3 regions of the Pseudoalteromonas sp. MM17-2 genome follow, and region 1 is predicted to be linked to each of the others. Evidence: predicted binding sites of a transcription regulator. Region 1 holds the regulator's gene; each other region holds the start of a gene.
The links. Region 1 encodes sigma-54, which starts transcription at its own class of promoters, with help from an activator protein. Its sites were predicted from a motif close to GTTGGCACGNNNNTNGNNT; they were not measured.

Region 2: the regulator sigma-54 is predicted to act here: its motif matches at 3,337-3,355, upstream of MHM93_RS10245 (DUF3192 domain-containing protein).
Region 3: the regulator sigma-54 is predicted to act here: its motif matches at 3,357-3,375, upstream of glnA (glutamate--ammonia ligase).

What each region holds. Positions count from the first base shown of each region.
Region 1 covers NZ_JAKRFV010000003.1:2,163-6,760, reverse strand. Annotated here, with positions in the region: gene lptC (LPS export ABC transporter periplasmic protein LptC) at 1-154, shown strand, start outside; gene lptA (lipopolysaccharide transport periplasmic protein LptA) at 144-668, shown strand; gene lptB (LPS export ABC transporter ATP-binding protein) at 668-1,393, shown strand; gene MHM93_RS03205 (RNA polymerase factor sigma-54) at 1,418-2,914, shown strand; gene hpf (ribosome hibernation promoting factor) at 2,940-3,227, shown strand; gene ptsN (PTS IIA-like nitrogen regulatory protein PtsN) at 3,229-3,675, shown strand; gene rapZ (RNase adapter RapZ) at 3,742-4,587, shown strand; gene MHM93_RS03185 (HPr family phosphocarrier protein) at 4,587-4,598, shown strand, end outside.
Region 2 covers NZ_JAKRFV010000010.1:92,752-97,349, forward strand. Annotated here, with positions in the region: gene MHM93_RS10225 (1-acyl-sn-glycerol-3-phosphate acyltransferase) at 1-481, opposite strand, end outside; gene MHM93_RS10230 (SO_0444 family Cu/Zn efflux transporter) at 585-1,751, opposite strand; gene zntR (Zn(2+)-responsive transcriptional regulator) at 1,735-2,148, opposite strand; gene MHM93_RS10240 (D-2-hydroxyacid dehydrogenase) at 2,313-3,257, shown strand; gene MHM93_RS10245 (DUF3192 domain-containing protein) at 3,397-3,774, shown strand; gene MHM93_RS10250 (diguanylate cyclase) at 3,805-4,598, opposite strand, start outside.
Region 3 covers NZ_JAKRFV010000005.1:165,525-170,122, reverse strand. Annotated here, with positions in the region: gene ntrC (nitrogen regulation protein NR(I)) at 1-26, opposite strand, end outside; gene glnL (nitrogen regulation protein NR(II)) at 46-1,098, opposite strand; gene MHM93_RS06620 (DUF4124 domain-containing protein) at 1,194-1,727, opposite strand; gene glnA (glutamate--ammonia ligase) at 1,894-3,300, opposite strand; gene typA (translational GTPase TypA) at 3,743-4,598, shown strand, end outside.

The DNA.
Region 1 (4,598 bases):
AGTTGATATAGATAGCCAGCGCATGGAGTCCGAGCAGGCTGTAGTATTAAGTGGCCCGAATATGAAGATCACCGGGCAAGGCTTGAAAGCAGACCTCAATACAGAGATAGTTGAATTAACAGAACATACGCGAACAATATATTATGACCAATAAAATCAGTGCATTAATTACATCCATCGCAATTGGCTTATGCTCTGCCAGCGCTACTGCTGAGCAAATCACCGCCAAGGAAGTGTTAATTGATGCCGACAAACAACAAGCACTGATCAAAGAAAATATCACTATTTTTGATAAGAACGTGCATATTGTTCACGGCAAACGGGAAATAAAAGCTGACCGCCTTGAGGCTCACCGTCGTCCAGAATTGGGTGATAACAAGCAATTGCTCGTAGCCACCGGCTCACCAGCTGTGTACACCGAAGTGATGGAAGATGGCACTGAGATTTCTGCACAGGCGCTGGAAATTCGTTATGACGTCGCCTCTGAGACCCTTAAAATTCAAGGTGATGCTAAGATTGCCATGGCCGACCAGCATATCGTTGCCGAAACCATAAGCTATGATATTGCCAAACAGCTGATCACCGCCGAAAAGGATGAAAACTCCAGCACACGAGTGCGCACAACATTAACACCACAAAGTGACGATACGCCGGAGAAAGAGCAATAATGGCGACTCTTAAAGCACAAAAATTAGCGAAAAGCTATAAAGGCCGGGAGGTCGTCAAAAGTGTGGGCTTAGAAGTGCAAGCAGGTAGTATCGTCGGCTTGCTCGGCCCTAATGGAGCCGGTAAGACAACTACTTTTTACATGATAGTTGGCTTGGTACCCAGTGATAAAGGCACCATCAGTATTGATGATGAGGATATCACCTTAATGCCGATGCACTCTCGTGCGCGCTTAGGTATTGGTTATTTACCGCAGGAATCATCTATTTTTCGAAAGCTGACAGTTTTTCAAAATTTGATGGCCATCCTAGAAACCCGCAAGGGCTTAAGCAAAGCAGAGCGTGAAAGCGAGCTTGAGGGCCTGCTTGATGAGTTTAATATACAGCACATTCGAGACTCACAAGGAATGGCGTTATCTGGTGGCGAACGTCGCCGGGTAGAAATAGCGCGAGCATTGGCGGCAAACCCCAAGTTTATCTTGTTGGATGAACCTTTTGCTGGTGTCGACCCTATTTCAGTGTTAGATATAAAGAAAATCATAGAGCATCTGCGCAATCGTGGCATTGGTGTATTAATCACCGACCACAACGTGCGAGAGACCCTAGACGTATGTGAAACCGCATACATTGTTTCCCATGGCGAGCTCATTGCTTCTGGCACTCCAGAGCAAGTTCTTGCCGATCAAACGGTTCGCGACGTCTATTTGGGTGAGCAGTTTAGATTATAACGATTAAAGGATTGTTAGAGATACATGAGGCAATCATTACAGCTGCGCCTAGGCCAGCAATTAACAATGACCCCACAATTGCAGCAAGCGATTCGCCTGTTGCAGCTCAGTACTTTGGATCTCCAACAAGAAATTCAAGAGGCGTTGGACGCCAACCCTTTACTTGAAGTTGAAGAAGACAATTACGCCGACAATAACGACAACCAAGAGCAAAAAGAGTCGACGTCCGACAACCAAAATAACGACACCGCCGAGACGGCCAGCGCCAGTAAGGATGAAGTTGAAAGTGCTGATGCCATGAACAACGAGTCCATCAGTGAAGACTTGCCCATGGATGTGTCTTGGGATGAGTATATTAGTGCGGCTCCCGTTGCCTCCTCTGGGCCTATGCCAGAAGATGAGTCTATCTACCAAGGCGAAACCACCGAGTCGTTACACGATTATTTAATGTGGCAGCTGCAATTAACACCTTTTAGTGCCACCGACGAGGCCATCGCCACAGCCATCATTGAAGCCATCAATGACAACGGCATTTTAACGGTCAGTTGTGAAGAACTGCTGGAAAGCTTGAATCATGATGAACAAGACGATGGTATCGAGCTCGATGAAATTGAAGCCGTTCTTAAGCGTATCCAACTCTTTGATCCTGTAGGAATTGGTGCGCGTTCTTTACAAGAGTGCTTGTTGATCCAGCTCAAGCAATTTGACCCACAAACCCCTTGGCTTGAAGAGACCAAAGAGGTAGTTTTTAACTATATTGATTTGCTTGGTAGTCGTGACTATCGCACCTTGATGAAAAAGACTAAGCTTAAAGAAGCGCAGTTAAAAGAGGTGATGACACTGATACACAGTTTAAATCCGACTCCTGCAGCCACGATTGTGCGAGAGCAGTCAGAGTATGTGATTCCAGATGTATCAGTGAAGAAAGTTAAAGGCCGCTGGGTGGTTGAATTAAACCCAGATAGTATGCCTAAGATCCGCGTTAACGATCACTATGCATCAATGTCGCGAAGCTGTAAGTCGCAAAGTGATAGTCAATTTATTCGCTCGCATTTACAAGAAGCGAAATGGTTTATAAAGAGCTTGGAACAACGCAATGATACGCTACTTAAAGTAACTAATTGCATTGTTCAACAACAACAGGCATTCTTTGAACATGGTGAAGAGGCAATGAAGCCAATGGTGCTTAATGACGTTGCCGAAATGGTGGAAATGCATGAGTCAACGATTTCCCGTGTGACCACCCAAAAGTATATGCATACACCACGGGGTATTTTTGAGCTGAAGTACTTTTTCTCCAGCCATGTTACAACCGAAAACGGAGGTGAATGCTCGTCCACAGCGATTCGAGCATTGATCAAAAAGCTAGTAGCTGCGGAGAATCCTGCTAAGCCGTTGAGTGATAGCAAGATTGCCGACGTACTAGCCGAGCAAGGAATTAAAGTGGCTCGGCGCACGATAGCTAAATATCGTGAATCGCTAGCCATTCCACCGTCAAATCAGCGTAAAAGTTTGATATAGACGTTAGACAAGAAGGAAAATGCTTATGCAACTAAATCTTACCGGTCGTCACGTAGAAATCACTGATTCTCTTCGCAACTATGTGAATAGCAAATTTGCAAAATTAGAGCGTCACTTTGACCATATAAATAATGTGCATGTCATTCTTGATATTGAAAAACTAACACAAAAAGCAGAAGCTACTCTTCACGTTAACGGTGGTGAACTGTTCGCAACCGCAGAGCACCAGGATATGTATGCGGCGATCGACGGCTTAATTGATAAGCTCGATCGTCAAGTGATTAAACATAAAGAGAAATTATCTCGTCACTAACATGAACCTAGATTCACTCTTTAGCAAGGACTGCAGCAAAGCTGCGGTCCTTTTTAATAGCAAAAAAAGAATGCTGGAATACCTCTCTCAGGTGGCACATCAGCACAGTCCTCACCTCAGCGAGCAATCGGTACTTGATGCTTTGCTGACCCGCGAAAAGCTGGGCAGTACCGGTATAGGTAAAGGCGTTGCTATTCCGCATGGCCGTCTCGATAGTATCGACAGTACCATTGCCATTGTTGTAACTAATCGCGAAGCCATTAACTTTGATGCCATTGATAACCGTCCGGTGGATATCTTTGTCGCACTTTTAGTGCCGGCCAATGAGACTGAACAACACCTGAAGACCTTAGCGACAATTGCTGATAAACTAAAAGACAAACAACTGTGTAAACAACTGCGTTCAGCCAGCAGCGATCAAGAGCTTTATCAATTGATCGCCGACTAATGCGCGCCGTATTGATTCATGGTGTCGTTTAAATGTGCGTCTTGGGGTAAAACAAGGAGTTGTCGGATGGAACTTATCATTGTCAGTGGTCGCTCGGGTTCTGGAAAATCAGTCGCGTTACGGGTGCTCGAAGACCTTGGGTACTATTGCGTAGATAACATCCCGGTTATTTTACTCCCCTCTTTGGCGCGCAGTGTTTCGGCAAATTATGACAAAATTGCCGTCAGTATCGACGTGCGCAATTTGCCCAAAGAGCAGCATGAATTTAACGACATTCTCGCTTATCTGCCTGAGTTTGCTAAGCCTTCGCTGTTTTACCTTGATAGTGACGAACAAACGTTGATTAAGCGTTTCTCTGAAACTCGTCGGCTACACCCCTTATCAATGCAAAATATGACGTTGGATGTCGCTATTCGTGAAGAGAAGCAGCTTCTTGATGTACTCATCTCCCACGCCGACTTTATTATTGATACAACTGAGCTCAGCGTTCACCAGTTGGCGGAGATGATCCGTGAAAAAGTGCTGGGTAAAAAAGACAAGCAATTACTGATCACCTTTGAGTCTTTTGGGTTTAAACATGGCATTCCAAAGAATGCTGATTATGTGTTTGATGTGCGGTTTCTCCCCAACCCCCACTGGGAACCTGAACTAAAGGCGCTCACAGGGTTAGACCAACCCGTTCAAGACTATTTAGCCAGTCACTCAATCGTGCAAAAGTTCACTTGGCAGATCCAAACTTTTGTACAAACTTGGTTACCGCACTTAGAGCGTAATAACCGTAGTTATTTGACCATTGCTATTGGCTGTACAGGGGGTCAACACCGCTCAGTGTACCTTGCCCAAACCTTGGGAGAGCGCTTTTTAGATACCTATCCGAATGTGAAAATTCGCCATCGAGAGCAGGAAAAATAGTGATGGTTGAA
Region 2 (4,598 bases), on a different contig from region 1:
TTGCCGAGCGTTTTACAATAAAACTTTTGTTTAAGCGCATCAGCTCAGTGATGTATGGGATCTGTAACAGATTATCTCCAATGGCGATACGCACGGTATTCATATCATGTTGGTGCAAGCCAAAATTCACCAACGCGGGATCAAGCACAATATCACGGTGATTGGAGATAAACAGATATGCTTGGTTTTTATCGAGCTTATCTAGCCCTGAATAGGTGACCTCTGAGGTGGTGTTGTGGATGATGCGCTCAAGATAATGCACAACTTCAAGCTGGACCTGGCGCACTGAGTTTACTTGGCCCCATTTACGTTTCAGGCTCGCACGCACCAGCGGGCGAGATAGAAAGCGCATACCGGCAAGCCAACCGGGCAAATTATGCTTCGCTATCAAATCAACAAAGTCATTATCTGCTACCAACCGGGCAACAGCATCTGCTACTTCGTCGTCATTATAGGGTCTTATGTCTGCATACTTATCCACGATTACACCTTATTACCACAGGCAAAAAAACGGCGCTTATTGTATCGCGCCATTTACGTATTCGCTAAGTTTATCAACTCTTACCAGTAAGGGATACAACCCTTTATGCATTATCATGGTGCTGCGCAGGTGCTTGCCAGGCGCGCAACTTCAGCCATACCAAGCGTAATAACAACAGCAGTAAAATCACGGCTAAACTTTGCGATAACCACGGTGCCATAAGCTCATGCTGATGCCCAACTAAAGGACTCACTGCAAAGTCGAACCGTGCCACCAGCCAATTCGTTAAATACCCAAATGCTAAGGCTACACCAATGACAGCACTGAGATAGGCAACAATCGCGCGCTTGCCTAACTCCTTACCAACAACACCGAGCGTGGCAATGTTAGTCGCAGGTCCTGCTAACATAAATACCAATACCGCGCCTGGCGATACTCCAGCAATGAGCAGTCCAGCAGCAACTGGCGTAGATGCCGTGGCACAAATGTACATTGGAATACTGATAAGCACCATCACCGTCATCGCCAATAATCCGCTGCCCCACTGGCTTAAGTAAGAAGCGGGCACATAAGTTTGCACTAACGCCGCGAAAAACAGACCAATCATTAACCACATGGCGGTATCGTTTAACAGTTTCGTAGTACTAAAGTGCACCGCTTGCTTAAACTTAGCCATGAAACTGGGCTCTTTTGTAGCTTTAGAACGGCTACTGCAGCATGAGGCCGGCGCTGTGTTATCAGCCTGTTGTACCTGCGTGGGAACTTGAGATACTGGCGCTTGTTGCTTATTGGTGCAACATGAAGTGCGCGGCTGTGGCGTTTTTTCGGCGCAGCAACTCAGCGACGATGGCTGTGTCGGGGTTGCCTCGGGCTTAGGCTCTTTACCTACTAGCACACCTGCGGTAATGGCACTGGTAATTGCGGCGATAGGACGAATAATAGCCATAAAAGGGCCCAATAAGACATAGGATACAGACACTGAGTCGACACCAGTTTCAGGCGTAGAGACTAAAAAGGACGTAGTCGCACTTTTCGAAGCGCCTGCCCGTCTGAGCCCAACGGCTGCTGGGATCACGCCACAAGAACACAACGGCATGGGCGCGCCAATAAAAGCCGCTTTCACAGTTGTCCAAAAGCCTTCTTTACCAAGGTGGCGTTGCAAAAAGTTAGCAGGAAGATATACATTGATGAGCCCAGCTAAAAACAGCCCCAGCATCAGCCAAGGTGCAGATAGCACAAACAGTTGCCAAAAATTAGTTAGTAAGTCCATCAATGTCCTCCAATGCGGTCAAAATTGAACAATGCTCTGCCGGTAATTCTGTGCCACAACACTGCTCGGCTAATTGTGAAAGAGAGGCATAAAAGCGTTGCAACTCAGCGATACGCTCTGCCACAAGTGCCTTTTTCCGCAACGTGAGTTGCTTCACTTCATGACAGCTATGCTGCTGTTTCTCAAAGTTAATCTTCAATAACTCAGAGATTTCTTGCAAACTAAAGCCGACGTCTTTAGCGCGACGAATAAAGTTTAATTGCGCTAAATGGGCGTGCGTATAATCCCGGTATCCTGCTGCAGTGCGATTAGGCGACTGTAATAGCCCTTGCTGTTCGTAGTAACGAAGCGTATCGGGACTCATGTCCACCTTTTTTGCTAACTCTGAAATTCGCATTAGTTTTTCTCGCAGTTATTTAACTGTCACTGATTGTAGACCTTAGTGTTAACTCCAAGGTCAATATTTTTTTTGCGTCCGCCAAGTCACCATGAAAGACTAGTGCTAAACCACCGTATTTTAACGCCTACTTTGTCTAACTGGCCAAATGAAAGAAGAGAGTTATGAACATAGTACTACTTGATGCAAAAACTTTAGGTGACAATAGCTTAGCCCCACTGGAGCAACTCGGAGACTTCCATGCTTATGAGCTAACTGAGCCACAGTCCGTTGTTACTCGTTGCCAAGATGCCGAGGTTATTATTAGCAATAAAGTAGTGATTAATGCTGAACACATGCAATCGCTACCTAAGCTCAAATTGATTTGTGTTGCTGCCACCGGCACCAACAATATCGACTTACAAGGTGCAGCCGAGCAAGGCATCACAGTATGTAATGTTGCTGGCTACTCTACCGCCTCAGTGGTGCAGCACACCTTCGCCCTACTCAACGCCTTATTAGGTAATATTCATCGCTACATTAATGACTGCCATCAAGGTGCTTGGCAACAAAGTGATATGTTTTGCCGCTTGGATTATGCCATTGAGGAGCTTGCCGATAAAACCCTTGCTATCATCGGCTATGGTGAGTTAGGTCAGGCGGTGGCGCGCGTTGCAGAAGCCTTCGCTATGAAGGTCATTGTTGCGGAGCGTAAGGGACAGCCAGTACGAGAAGGACGGGTTAGCTTTGAACAGGCACTGCAAAACGCTGATGTGGTCTCTATTCATAGTCCTTTAACGCCACAAACTCAGCAACTATTTAACGCCGACGCATTCGCTTTAATGAAACCAAGTGCAGTGCTCATCAATACAGCACGTGGCCCTATTATTGATGAACAAGCGCTCGTTGCGGCCCTAGAGCAAGGCGATATAGCCGGTGCGGCGTTAGATGTGCTCACACGTGAGCCTGCCACCACAGATAACCCATTAATTGCATATCAAGGCCATAACTTATTGCTCACGCCACACATTGCTTGGGCCTCTCGCCAAGCCCGCGACCGCCTCATTGAACAATTGGCGAAGAATATTATTGGGTTTGCCAATGGTGAAATCCGCAATCAGGTTAGTTAGATTCACTAAACTATGGGTTTCTAGGCCTAAGAGACAACTTAATCATTTCATAACCTAATGATAATAAAGACAAATAAATATTGGCATTAAATTTGTTATCTTACCTAGGTGTTAACAATACTTAATAACGGATATAACAATGAAAAAAACACTTATTGCCGCTTTAGTCGCCCTTCCTTTATTGGGAGGCTGTGTTGTTTCAGTGAATGATGGCGATGCTGATGCTCGTTGGGCTGGCAGTGATTGGCAGCAGCAACAAAAAGATAACCGCACATACATTGCTGACTTGCAGCTAGGTACGGGGTTTGCGCAAGTGAAAAACTCTTTGGGAACGCCAGATTTCAGTGAATCTTTCCGTCATCAACAAGACAACTACCAAGTGTTGTTTTACGCCACGCAAAGTAAAAAGTCGGATGGCAAAATCTCAAAGGACGAATGCACCCCTTTGGTGTTTGCTGATGGCGCCTTAGTCAGTGTAGGTGACAGCGCCTACCAAGCGCTTATCAATAAGCTGTAAACGTTCAGCCACCCACAGGGGTGGCTTTTTTTATGCGAAAAATACAATGGTGTTACGCCCTTGTTGCTTGGCTTTATAAAGCCCCCTGTCAGCGCGCTCAATAAGCTGTGATTCCGATTGCGCGTCCCCAAAACCAGGATAGGTGGACACCCCTATACTGAGAGTGACGTGGTCAGCAACAGGCGAGTCTATATGCGCCACGTTAAGCTCTTCTATAACGCGTTTTAGCTTTTGTGCCAACGCCATGGCTGTCCCCTCTTCACTCCCTGGCAGCACAGCAGCAAATTCTTCTCCGCCATAGCGAGCGACGAAGTCACTACCACGTTGACAATTGGCCACCAAGGTTGAAGCCACTTTCTTCAAACACTCATCACCGCGTTGGTGGCCATAGTGATCGTTGTAGCGTTTAAAAAAGTCAATATCAATGAGCACCACAGATAACGGCAACCCAGCGCGGACACTACGCCGCCACTCCCGCGAGAGCTGTTCATCAAAATAGCGGCGATTGGGGATTTCGGTTAAGCCATCGATACTGACCAGCATCTCTAACAGGTCGTTCTTTTGCTTGATAGTCAGCTGGTTTTTAACTCGCGCGCGCACTATGGCACTACCAAAGGGTTTGGTTATGTAGTCCATGGCACCGAGCTCAAGGCCTTTAGCTTCATCGACGAGTGAATCATTGGCGGAAATGATAATGACTGGAATAGGCTGGGTGCGCTCATCATGCTTAAGTTTACGCAGCGCCTCGTAGCCGTCCATACCGGGCATGACTATGTCCAGCAAGATCAGGTCAACACTGTTAGTCGCTAGCCACTCAAACATGG
Region 3 (4,598 bases), on a different contig from region 1:
TCATCGACTAGCCAAACAGATTTCATCGTATACCTCGTGGCCCAATTACAGTGGCAAGTATAGTGTAAACTCGGTATGGCCCGGCCAGCTATCACATTCGATAAACCCTTGGTGTTGGTCTATGAGAGTTTGGGCGATAGATAACCCTAACCCTGAGCCCCCCTCTTTATTGGTCACCATGGGGTAGAACAAGGTCTCTCTAACCTCCGGAGCAATGCCCGGGCCGTTATCAGTTATTTTGATCTGCAGGGCTTTTTTTAGTGTCGTATCGTGTCGGCGTACATGGTATCGCACTCGGGTTTTAACATTAATATGGCCCCCTTCAGTGAGTGCTTGCATAGCATTGCGCACGATATTGAGAAGCACTTGTTGCAACTTATCACCATCAGCCTTTACATCTGGAATGCTCGGATCATAATCTTTGTGCAAGGTAATTGCCTTGCTGCTATCCAAAGTGCAAAGGCGTAAAACATTCTCCAGTGTTTGGTGAATATTAATAGCCTGTTTTTGTAAACGCTGATTCGGGCCGAGTAACTTGTCTACTAAATGGCGTAAACGGTCAGCCTCATCAATAATAAGCTGTGCACATTCATCCCGCTCCTGCTGATCAACCTCATATTGCAATAATTGCGCCGCTCCGCGTATTCCCCCTAAAGGATTTTTAATTTCATGAGCAAGGTTACGAATTAAGGTACGCGCCGCTTGGTGTTGATGCATTTGGTTAGACGCCTGATCAAGGCGAATTTCTTCGTCGGTTTGGCGAATTTCAAACAGCAGAAAATACTGATCTTGGTGGCTTAAACGCCGACAGTTGAGCGCCAAATTGGCATGGCGAGAGTCCACGAATACCACGTCAGCTCTGTGTTGGTGGCAATCGACCCCTTGTTTAAGGGTATAGTCAGCGATGCGCTCTAATTCTACCGAGTGGTAATTAAATAATGCTTTGAAAGGCTGGCCCACGATGCGTTTTAAGCCTAGCCCAAGGAGTTCGGTACAGCTAGTATTGGCATACACCAGATTGAAATCTTGGTCTAAGACTAAAATAGCGGTATGTAGGTTTTCCCACATTTGTTGGAAAAAATCACGAGGAAGCTTCATTATTAATTTCGGTGTTGCACCAATTTGGTGCGATTTATCTTAGCAGTATTTAGCCGGGTTGCCCAATCGGTGCGCAACCCGGAGTGATATGCAGCTTAAGGGCCTGTGATCACTGAACGGCGATGCAGATAAAATGTCACAGGTTCAGAAGTGGCCAGCTGTTTACCATTGCCATCCACTAGGCGTAACCGTACTTGATGCGCCCCTCTATCAACATTACGCATCACAAACACCGTTGATGATTGCGGTTTATCGTAAGGCTTTCCGTCGAGCATAAGTTGCACGCGGTGGCCTTGCATAAAGCGCGGTGATACTTGGCCTGTAACATGTACAGAGCCTGTGTTATCACGAATTGTTTCTTCTTGATTTGGAGTGGTAATAGCGACTGAGAAATTAATTCCTTGGTTAGCGTTATTATCCTGCTCAAGAATTTGCGTGTCAGTTGAGGGCATACTCATCGCAGGGGAGTTTAACTTTACCTTCTCAGCGCCTTTTCTTGGAGAGTCAGAAAAAACTAATACACCGTTCTCATCCTTCCATACATAGATGCTTTTATTGGTTGCGTTGGCGTTAAAGGCACTCAAACCCAGAACCATGAAAACGCATAAGATAGACCACTTCGTTGTCACGCTACTTCCTATTTTACGTTTATTATTCTTATAGTTAGCCGAAAATTAACCAATTACTTGGTTAAACCCTAACTTTAGTCTATTTACAACTTTTTTACCATAAAAAAAGCCTGCTAAGCAGGCTTTGAGAACACACATGATATAACTAAGTGGTAGTTATGCGGTTTTACACGCTGTAGTACATTTCAAATTCTACAGGGTGTGTAGTCATGTTGAGCTTTTCTACTTCAGCTGATTTCAAGCCGATGTATGCATCAATAAGGTCGTCAGTGAATACGCCGCCTTGCGTCAAGAATTCACGATCCGCATCAAGTGAATCAAGAGCTTCTTGCAATGACGCTGCCACTGTTGGAATTTCTGCCGCCTCTTCTGCCGGTAAGTCATATAGATCTTTATCCATGGCGTCGCCAGGGTGGATCTTGTTCTTAATGCCGTCAAGACCCGCCATTAGCATCGCTGAGAAGGCAAGGTATGGGTTCGCTGTAGGGTCTGGGAAGCGCACCTCAATACGGCGAGCTTTCTCTGATGGAACCACAGGGATACGAATAGACGCTGAGCGGTTACGTGCTGAATAAGCAAGCATAACAGGTGCTTCGAAACCCGGAACAAGGCGCTTGTATGAGTTTGTCGAAGCGTTGGCAAAGGCGTTAATAGCTTTGGCGTGCTTGATGATACCACCGATGTAGTAAAGCGCTTCTTCTGATAGGCCACCATACTTGTCGCCTGCAAAGATGTTCTTACCATCTTTACCTAGAGACTGGTGACAATGCATGCCTGAACCATTGTCGCCAACCACAGGCTTAGGCATGAAAGTAGCGGTTTTACCATACAGGTGCGCCATGTTATGAATAACATACTTCATCTCTTGAATTTCGTCCGCTTTCAAAACCATGGTGTTAAAGCGGGTGGCGATTTCGTTTTGGCCAGCTGTTGCTACTTCGTGGTGATGAGCTTCAACGACTTGGCCGAGTTCTTCAAGCACCATGCAAGTGGCACTACGCCAATCTTGTGATGAGTCCACTGGAGCAACAGGGAAGTAACCACCTTTGACGCCAGGACGGTGACCGGTGTTACCGCCTTCGTAATCTTTATCTGAGTTCCAGCATGCTTCTTCAGCGTCGATTTTATACATTGACCCAGACATATCTGTTTTGTACTTAACATCGTCAAAAAGGAAAAATTCTGGTTCAGGGCCAAACAGAATCGTATCGGCAATACCTGTTGAGCGCATATATTCTTCAGCACGCTTGGCCACAGAGCGAGGGTCGCGCTCATAGCCTTGAAGAGTTGAAGGTTCAACAACGTCACAACGTACGATAAGTGTGGTTTCTTCGGCGAACGGATCAAGCTTAGCGCTTTCAGCATCTGGCATCAGCACCATGTCTGACTCGTTAATGCCTTTCCAGCCTGCAATTGAAGAGCCGTCAAACATTTTACCGTCTTCAAAGAAATCTTCATCAGCCTGGTGATGAGGAATAGAGACATGCTGCTCTTTACCTTTGGTGTCGGTGAAACGAAGGTCAACGAATTTTACGTCGTGCTCTTTAATAAAATCTAATACCGATTGTGACATGTGTCCTCCAACTATGGATTATTATTTGCTGCAATTTACTGCATTTGTGCATGGGTAAGCTTAAACCATGCCAAAAGTATAAGTGTCTGTTTAGTAGGGGGTTACTTTCTATTTGGTAATCTCAAACTTATTTTTTGCACCAATAGGGTGCGAACTTGCTACATTGTAGTGCAAATTTTTCAGGCTGCATTGTCATGTATCAAGGGATGACTCAAATAAGACAGTGAGCGCACTAAAAAACACTGATAGCACAGTCTCGGTGTCATTTTTATGTCAAGCGACTGGGCTATGTTAGGCACGGAAGTAAATTAATTAGCTGGATAAACTTTCATCTAGTGGCGTTATAAGGGATAATACGCGACCTTTTAAACTCGACACAGGTGGCCCGCGCCGCTGGGTGTGGATCATTTAGGAAATATGGGGTTAGCCTCTAAGTAAATATATGAGCATCGAAAAGTTAAGAAATATCGCGATTATCGCACACGTTGACCATGGTAAAACGACTTTGGTTGATAAATTGCTTGAGCAATCGGGCACACTACAAACCCGTGGTGGCAACGAAGAGCGAGTGATGGACTCGAACGATCTTGAAAAAGAACGTGGTATTACCATCCTAGCTAAAAACACGGCAATCAACTGGAAAGACTACCATATCAATATCGTCGATACCCCTGGGCACGCCGACTTTGGTGGCGAGGTAGAGCGCGTACTTTCGATGGCTGACTCCGTACTATTACTTGTTGACGCACAAGAAGGGCCAATGCCGCAGACGCGCTTTGTAACGCAAAAAGCGTTCGCGCAAGGGCTGAAGCCAATCGTTGTTATTAACAAGGTTGATAAGCCGGGTGCACGCCCTGATTGGGTTATGGACCAAGTATTTGACTTGTTCGATAACTTAGGTGCAACCGATGAACAGTTAGACTTTAAAGTTATTTATGCATCAGCGATTAATGGTTGGGCAACGCTCGATTTAGATGAGCCTTCTGACAACATGGAACCAATGTTTGAAGCCATCGTTAAAGAAGTTGAAGCACCAGATGCGGATCCAGAAGGGCCGCTACAGATGCAAATCTCACAGCTTGATTACAACTCGTACGTTGGCGTTATCGGCGTAGGCCGTATTAAGCGTGGTACTGTGAAAGTAAATCAGCAGGTTACTATTGTCGGTGCTGATGGCAGTAAACGTAACGGCAAAGTGGGCCAAGTGCTTACTTACTTAGGTCTTGACCGTCATGATGCGACAGAGGCAACTGCCGGCGACATCATCGCGGTGAGTGGCCTTGGCGAGTTGAAAATCT